DNA from 2 places in the Micromonospora trifolii genome. Region 1 is predicted to be linked to the other one. Evidence: riboswitches for the same ligand, from Rfam matches in the RefSeq annotation. Region 1 holds a riboswitch; the other holds the start of a gene.
The links. A riboswitch is a leader RNA that binds a small molecule or an ion and turns the genes downstream of it on or off. The one in region 1 is predicted to bind ZMP and ZTP.
Positions count from the first base shown of each region.

Region 2: it holds a riboswitch for ZMP and ZTP, as region 1 does, so the genes downstream of both, ACQRWP_RS02430 (bifunctional 5,10-methylenetetrahydrofolate dehydrogenase/5,10-methenyltetrahydrofolate cyclohydrolase) here and ACQRWP_RS10120 (glycine hydroxymethyltransferase) in region 1, are expected to answer to the same signal.

Region 1 covers NZ_CP191526.1:2,178,483-2,182,417, reverse strand. Annotated here, with positions in the region: gene ACQRWP_RS10130 (hemerythrin domain-containing protein) at 1-208, shown strand, start outside; gene ACQRWP_RS10125 (SDR family NAD(P)-dependent oxidoreductase) at 269-1,075, opposite strand; ZMP/ZTP riboswitch at 1,225-1,314, shown strand; gene ACQRWP_RS10120 (glycine hydroxymethyltransferase) at 1,334-2,770, shown strand; gene ACQRWP_RS10115 (hypothetical protein) at 2,881-3,141, opposite strand; gene ACQRWP_RS10110 (PLP-dependent aminotransferase family protein) at 3,209-3,935, opposite strand, start outside.
Region 2 covers NZ_CP191526.1:539,506-543,440, reverse strand. Annotated here, with positions in the region: gene ACQRWP_RS02455 (FAD-dependent monooxygenase) at 1-18, shown strand, start outside; gene ACQRWP_RS02450 (CU044_5270 family protein) at 69-1,037, opposite strand; gene ACQRWP_RS02445 (RNA polymerase sigma factor) at 1,053-1,622, opposite strand; gene ACQRWP_RS02440 (hypothetical protein) at 1,619-1,861, opposite strand; gene ACQRWP_RS02435 (NIPSNAP family protein) at 1,822-2,061, shown strand; ZMP/ZTP riboswitch at 2,138-2,219, shown strand; gene ACQRWP_RS02430 (bifunctional 5,10-methylenetetrahydrofolate dehydrogenase/5,10-methenyltetrahydrofolate cyclohydrolase) at 2,233-3,132, shown strand; gene ACQRWP_RS02425 (vitamin B12-dependent ribonucleotide reductase) at 3,204-3,935, opposite strand, start outside.

The DNA of each region.
Region 1 (3,935 bases):
CAACGCCAAGACGACAGTGCTGATCGAGAACGTGACGCACCACGTCGAGGAGGAAGAGGAGGAGTGGTTCCCCAAGGTGCGCGAGGCGCTGGGCCGCAAGCAGCTCCAGGAGATCGGCGAGAAGATGATCGCGTTGCGCGCGGACGCGCCGCGTACCCCCACTGAACCGAAGGCGATCAAGAAGGCGCTCGATGCGGTGACAGCCTGAGGCACCCGCTCACACCGAAGGGCCCGGCACGATGCCGGGCCCTTCGTCGTGCACCACGGGTCAGCTGCCAGATCCCGGCTCGGCCATCCGGCGGTGCTGCTCGGACTTGAGCTTGTCCGGAATGATCTTGCCGGCGGCGGTCTGCACCTTGTTCATCAGCGAGCCGGCGGTGATCGTCTGATCACCCCTCATCATCGCCTCGAAGCCCTGCTCGGCGACCTTCGCCGGGTCGTCCTTCTTGCCCGAGCCCACCCGGGTGTCCTCCATATCGGCCCGGTCGAAGAACTCCGTGTCGGTTGGCCCTGGCATCAGCGAGGTCACCGTGACACCGGTGTCCTTCAGCTCGTTGCGCAGCGCCTCGGCGAAGGACTGCACGAACGACTTCGACGCGTTGTAGACCGCCTGGAACGGCCCCGGCATGGTGGAGGCGATCGACGAGGTGAAGAGGACCCGGCCCGCGCCCCGCTCGACCATCCCGGGCAGCAGCCGCTTCGCCAGGTGCACCGTCGAACGCACGTTGAGGTCGACGATCTCCAACTCGTCAGCGAGGTCGGTGCCCCCGACGAAGGCGCCACCTGCTCCGCGACCGGCGTTGAGCGCCAGCGCGTCCAGCGGCCGTCCGGTCGCGGTGACGGCGGCCACCAGCTCCGTCACGCCCTGCTCTCGGGCCAGGTCGACGCGGACCGACCAGATCTGCGGGCCGCCGTCGCGGCGCAGCTTCTGCGCGGCCGACTCGATGCCGTCGTCCTCGGCCGCGATGACCAGGTCGAAGCCGTGCTCGACGAACTGCGCCGCCAGTTCGTACCCGATTCCGCTGGAGGCCCCGGTCACCAGGGCGAGCGGCCGGTTGGAGGTGGGTGTGGTCATGTTCTCGACTCCTTCTGTGCGAACCCTGGCCGCACCCGTGACGGTGCGGTGGTCACCTACCGTGTGCCCCGCGACGCATCGCCCAATCACGTCGGCGGGGTCGCCTCCCGGAGGGCGGCCCGAACGGCCGGTTCCGGCCCGGTAGGATCCTCCCGGGCCGTTACTGGCGCGTGGGGATGGAGAACCATCGGGGAGCGGCCTCGTCACGTGGACGTTTGCCGAGCGCCTGGGCCTTCCCGCACGTCTGTTGGAGGTCGCATGTCCCGCAACGCCGAATCCACCGCATTCCGGAGTGCCCTTGAGGTGATCCGGGCTGTCGAGCCGCGGGTCGCCGACGCCATCGGCGCCGAGCTGACCGACCAGCGGGAGTCGCTCAAGCTGATCGCCAGCGAGAACTACGCCTCCCCGGCGACCCTGCTGGCCATGGGCAACTGGTTCAGCGACAAGTACGCCGAGGGCACCGTCGGCCGCCGCTTCTACGCCGGCTGCCAGAACGTCGACACCGTCGAGGCGCTCGCCGCCGAGCACGCCCGGGAGCTGTTCCGCGCCGCGCACGCGTACGTGCAGCCGCACTCGGGCATCGACGCCAACCTGGTCGCCTTCTGGGCCGTGCTGGCCGACCGGGTGGAGTCCCCCGCCCTCAAGAAGGCCCAGGTCCGCCAGGTCAACGACCTCACCGAGGCCGACTGGTTCGCGCTGCGCCGCGAGCTGGGCAACCAGCGGATGCTCGGCATGTCGCTGGACGCCGGCGGCCACCTCACCCACGGTTTCCGGCCGAACATCTCCGGCAAGATGTTCGACCAGCGCAGCTACGGCACCGACCCGACGACCGGCCTGATCGACTACGACCGGGTGGCCGAGGCCGCCCGCGAGTTCAAGCCGCTGATCCTGGTGGGCGGCTACTCGGCGTACCCCCGGAAGGTGAACTTCCGGATCCTGCGCGAGATCGCCGACTCGGTCGGCGCCACCTTCATGGTCGACATGGCGCACTTCGCGGGCCTGGTGGCCGGCAAGGTGTTCACCGGCGACTTCGACCCGGTGCCGCACGCGCACATCGTCACGACCACCACGCACAAGTCGTTGCGCGGCCCGCGCGGCGGCATGGTGCTCTGCCAGCCGGAGCTGGCCGACCAGGTGGACCGGGGCTGCCCGATGGTGCTCGGCGGTCCGCTGCCGCACGTGATGGCCGCCAAGGCGGTCGCGCTCGCCGAGGCCCGCCGGCCCGACTTCGCCGACTACGCCCAGCGGATCGTCGACAACGCCCAGGCGCTCGCCGAGGGGCTGCTGCGCCGGGGCGCGACGCTGGTCACCGGCGGCACCGACAACCATCTGGTGCTGATCGACGTGTCCGGCTACGGGCTCACCGGCCGCCAGGCCGAGCAGGCCCTCCTCGACTCGGGCATCGTCACCAACCGCAACTCGGTCCCGCAGGACCCGAACGGCGCCTGGTACACCTCCGGCATCCGGATCGGCACCCCGGCGCTGACCACCCGGGGCCTGGGCACCGCCGAGATGGACCAGACCGCCGAGCTGATCCACACCGTGCTGACCCAGACCACCGCGGGCGCGAACGCCGACGGCACCCCGTCGAAGGCGAAGTACACGCTGGACGCCGGACTGGCCGACAAGGTCGCCCGCCAGGCCACCGACCTGCTGGCCACGTACCCCCTCTACCCCGGCGTCGACCTGAGCTGAGCCTCCGCCCGACCGCTCCCGTCGATCATGGAGTTGTGGTGCCTGATATGGGCTGGTGCACGACTTTCGTCCACCACCACAACTCCATGATCGACGCAGGGGTGCGACCGTCAGGCCATCGGGCGCTTCAGGTGGTAGCGGTGGACTTCGGTGCTGCCCTGGACGTTGTTGACGTCCTCGGCGGCGGAGACCAACTCCCACCCCTCCCGGCCGGCGCGATTGAGGTGCGCGATGGCGGTGTCGCCGAAGGCGGTGATGTCCTTGCGTGACCCGTCCGGCGCGTACCAGACGAACGAGACGTGAAAATTGCGGCCCTGTCCCTGATAGCGACGGACGAGCAGGGCGTACTCCCAGGCAACCATGCGGCTTATTATGACCGTCCAACCAGGACGGCGGCACGCGGGTCGTCGCGCATTGCCATCCGATGAACGCGGTGTGTCAACCCGCCCAGCGAGTCAGCTCGTCGGTGATCAGCGCCGCGAGGCGATCCAGCCCGACGTCGATCTGCTCCGGTGTGACCGCGCTGACCGACAACCGCAACGCGCGCACCGGTGCGGTGTCGTCGTAGAAGTGCGCCATCGGCGTCCACAGCACCCCGTAGTCGCGAGCCGAGCGATCCAGCAGCGCGTCGTCGACCGGGAACGGCACGGTCACCACCACGAAGAACCCGCCGGCCGGCACCGTCCACCGCACCGCCGGCCGATCCAGCTGCTCGGGCTGATCGGGGAAGCGCCGGGTCAGGCCGGCCACCAGGTGGCGCAGATTCCGGGTGTACGCGGACCGCTCCCGGGTGTTAGCGGCCACCAGGCTGCATCCGTGCTCCAGCAGCCGGCCGCCGATCACCGCCTGCGCGATCGGCGACGTGTTCACAGTGACCATGCTCTTGATCATGGCGAGCTGGTCGGCGAGCGGGCCGACCGGCCCGTCCGGGCCGGCCACCCGCTGGTCGGCGACGACGTACCCGACCCGTGCGCCGGGGAGCACGGTCTTGGCGAACGAGCCGAGGTAGACGACCCGCCGCCCGGTGTCCAACGCCTTGAGGGTGGGTGGGCGTGGCCCGTCGTCGCTGTGGAACAGGCCATACGGGTTGTCCTCCAGCAGCAGCAGATCCTCCTGCGCGGCCAGGTCCAGCAGCCGTTGCCGGTGGGCGGTGTCGATGCTGACC
Region 2 (3,935 bases), 1.6 Mb from region 1:
CTGTTCGCCCAGCCCTGACCGGTCCGACGTGACCGGCCCGGCCACGTCTGGGGCGGTGCCTTCACTGCTCAGGGCAGCTGGCCCGGCCGGTCGACGATTGCGATGCGGAGTAGCGCGACAGCGTCGGACAGGGACTCCTTGCCGTTGCGCACCACCGACCCTCGGGTGCCGAGGAATACGTGGGAGTCGCGATCAAAGATCAGGTCCTGGTTACCGCCGATCACCCCGGGCATCCGGATCGCCACCCCGTGCCGGCCAGCCGCGTCCACCACGTCGCCCGATATGACGACCGCTCCGGGCTCCCGTGCCAGCACTTCGAACAGCGCCGCCAGCGCGCGGGGCGGCACGTAGCCGCCGCGGACCATCGACCGCGCGGTGGTGTACGCCATGCTCTCGTCCCCGTAGAGGGCCTCCTCATCGGCCCCTTCGGGGAGATGCAGGTCGACAGGGTTCTCCCGAAGGTATCGAAGCAGCTCGTCCGGATCGGAGGGCAGGTCGCCGTGGTACGCGGGCGGTTGGAACGCGTCGAGTTCCTTCGTGGGATCGGCGGCATCGCCCATCCGGAGCACCTTCAACTCGCCCCACCCGTTCGGGTCGCTCTCCGGTCGGTAGCGTCCCTGCGTGTACGCGACTCCACCGGCCGACTGCCACAGTTGGCTCCGTGTGGTCTGGTAAGGACCGCTGTCCGGCAGGTCCCGGATCGTCACCAGGTATTCCGTGAAGACGTACTGATCGGGTCGGGCGGTGAGCTCCGGCTGCTGCCGGGCCGCGTCGGCCGCCAGATGGAAGATCTCCGACGCGCTGGCCGTCGGCGGCGGCTGATCGCCCACGCTGATCGTCTGCGCCACCAGCGCACCGGCGGTCAGCGTCACTGCCAGCCCGAACGTTCCGGCGAGGCGCCAACCGCGGAGGAACCGGGTACGACGCCCGGCGGGACGGGCCGCCGACGCCATCTCGGCCCGGTGGGCGACGTGTGCGGTCAGATCCCTGAGGAGCTGCTCCTCGAAACCCTGCGGCGACCGTTCGGTCTCGTTCATCGTCATCTCCGTCTCTCAGGCGAGGGTGGTGACCGGGCGGGCGAGCACGGCGCGGACGACGCGGCGGGCACGATGCAGACGGACCCGAGCGGCGACCGGCGACATCCCGAGCACTGTCGCCGCCTCCGCGACGGTGAGGCCGTCCACGGCGACGAGTTCGACAAGCGTTCGGGTGCCCTCGGGCAGCTCGCTCAGAGCCCGATGGGTGCGGCGGGCCGCCGACTCGGCGTCGATCCGCTCCTCGATGCGGGCGATGTCATCGGGGCCCAGGTCCCGCCGTCCGGCCAGTCGACCGGTCACCCGCAGCCGTTGAGCCGCCCGACGCCGCTCGTCGCCGATGACGTTGCGGGCCACCCCGTACAGCCAGCCGATCTGGCTACCCCGCTCCGGCCGGTAACCGGCCGCCGACTCGATCACCGCCAGGAACACGTCGGCGGTCAGGTCGGCGGCGAGATGCGGGTCGTCGACCCGCCGTGCCACGAACCGGCCCACCGCCTCCAGGTGCCGCCGGTAGAAGACTTCGAAGGCCACCGGATCGACTCCGATGCCGGAAATGTCGTCATCGGCTCGGCTGGGCTCATTCACAGGCCGTCCTCCCTCGTGCCTTCACACCCCTTCTTCGTAAGGCGGAGCACGAGTGTTACCGAACCATTCGGACGGCGGGCGCGGGTCGAGGCAGCGCCGTCGCGATCACCGGGCCGTATGGTGACGCCGTGATCACCTGTGTCGTGCACTACACCATCGATCCGGCGCAGATCGAAGCGTTTGAAGACTTCGCCCGGGCGTGGATGCGTCTGGTGGCCAAGCACGGTGGTGTGCACCACGGCTACTTCCTGCCCGCCGAGGCGCCAGCGACAAGGCCGAGGCGCTGTTCAGCTTCGAGAGCCTGGCAGTCTATGAGCGTTACCGCGCACGGTTCGGCAAAGACCCGGAGTTTGTCGCGGCGGACAGCATCCGCGACAGCTCGGGTTGTGTCGTGCGGTACGAGCGAACGTTCATGCGCCCGCTCCTGCCGACTGATTGAGCCCGACCGGCTCCCACGGCGCTGACGGTGGCGCTGCTGGTCCAACTGGGCAACCGCCCTGGTGATACGGCATCATCGAACCACCGGCGACTGGCGGCACGGGGATGGTGGAACCATCGGGGAGCCTCTCGCGGGCGTCGACCGCCTGGGCGCCTGCGTCGAGGAACCGTCATGACCACGACCAGCGAATCCGCCGAGCACCACACCCCATCCGGCACGGCCCGGCTCCTGCCCGGTGCACCGGTCGCCGAAGCCGTCCTGGCCGAGACCGCCGCCGCGGCCGCCCGCCTGCGCAGCCGCGGGATCACACCGAGCCTCGCCACCATCCTCGTCGGAGACGACGACGCCAGCGCCGGTTACATCGCCATCAAGCAGCGTCAGGCCGCCGCGCTCGGGTTCGCATCCCCGCACGTGCATCTGCCCGCCACCGTCACCCAGGCTGAGCTACACCAGGCCATTGCCCGGTTCAACAGTGATCCGGCCGTGCACGGGCTGCTCGTGCAGTACCCCGTGCCGGGGCACCTGGACTACGACGCGGCGCTGCAGACCATCGACCCGGACAAGGACGTCGACGGCATGCATCCACTGAACATGGGGCGTCTCGCCGTCGGCCTGCCCGGCCCGCTGCCGTGCACCCCCGCCGGCATCGAAGCCCTCCTGGCGTACTACGAGATCCCCGTCGCCGGTCGTGAGGTCGTCATCCTCGGCCGCGGCGCCACCCTTGGCCGCCCCCTGGCCATGCTGCTCGCCCAGAAGCGCCCGACCGCCAACGCCGCCGTCACCGTCGTCCACACCGGGGTGCCCGACTGGGCCCGCTACACCCGCCGCGCCGACATCCTCGTCGCCGCCGCCGGCGTACCCCGGATCGTGCAGCCTGAGCACGTCAAGCCCGGCGCCGTCGTCATCGGCGCCGGCGTCCGCTACGAAGGGCGGCGCCTCCTACCGGACGTGGACGAAGCGTGCGCCGAGGTCGCCGGCGCCATCACGCCCCGGGTCGGCGGGGTCGGTCCGACCACCGTCGCGATGCTGTTCCGCAATGCCGTGCGCGCCGCCGAGCGAGCGAGCCAGTAACCAGCGGAGGGCGGAAACGCCGCGAGCGCGGCAGGTGGTCCCTGCCGCGCTCGCGGGTGGTGCGTGGTACGTCAGCTGCAGCCGCTGGTGGAGCCGCAGCCCTCGCAGACGTAGCAGCTACCGGCGGGGCGCATCTTCGTACCGCAGGTGAAGCAGAGCGGCGCGTCGGCGGCCTTGCCGATCACGGCCTCCAGCAGTTCGGTGCTGGAACCCACGCTCGGAGCCGGCTTGGCGGCGGCCACGTCGGCCATCTCCTGGGCCGGCTGGGCGACAGCCTCCGGCTTGGCCGGGGTCTCCACCGGCGCGGACGACGCCATCGCGGTGAGCTCGGCGCCGTTGACGCCGGCGGCCTCCGCGTCGGCCTCGGCCCGCAGCTGCGCGGCCCGCTCCGAGGCGGTGAAGATGCCCAGCTCGGCGCGGCGTTCGTAGGGCAGGAAGTCCAACGCCAGGCGACGGAAGATGTAGTCCATCACCGAGGCCGCCATCCGCACGTCCGGGTCGTCGGTCATGCCGGCCGGCTCGAAGCGCATGTTGGTGAACTTGCTGACGAACGTCTCCAGCGGCACGCCGTACTGAAGGCCGATGCTGATGGCCACCGAGAAGGCGTCCATCACGCCGGCCAGGGTCGAGCCCTGCTTGGACATCTTCAGGAAGACCTCACCGAGGCCGTCGTCCGGGTAGGACGACGCGGTCAGGTAGCCCTCGGCGCCACCGACGGAGAAGCTGACCGTCTCCGACGGGCGCTTCTTCGGCAGGCGCTTACGCACCGGCCGGTACTCGATGACCTTCTCGACCGCGGCCGG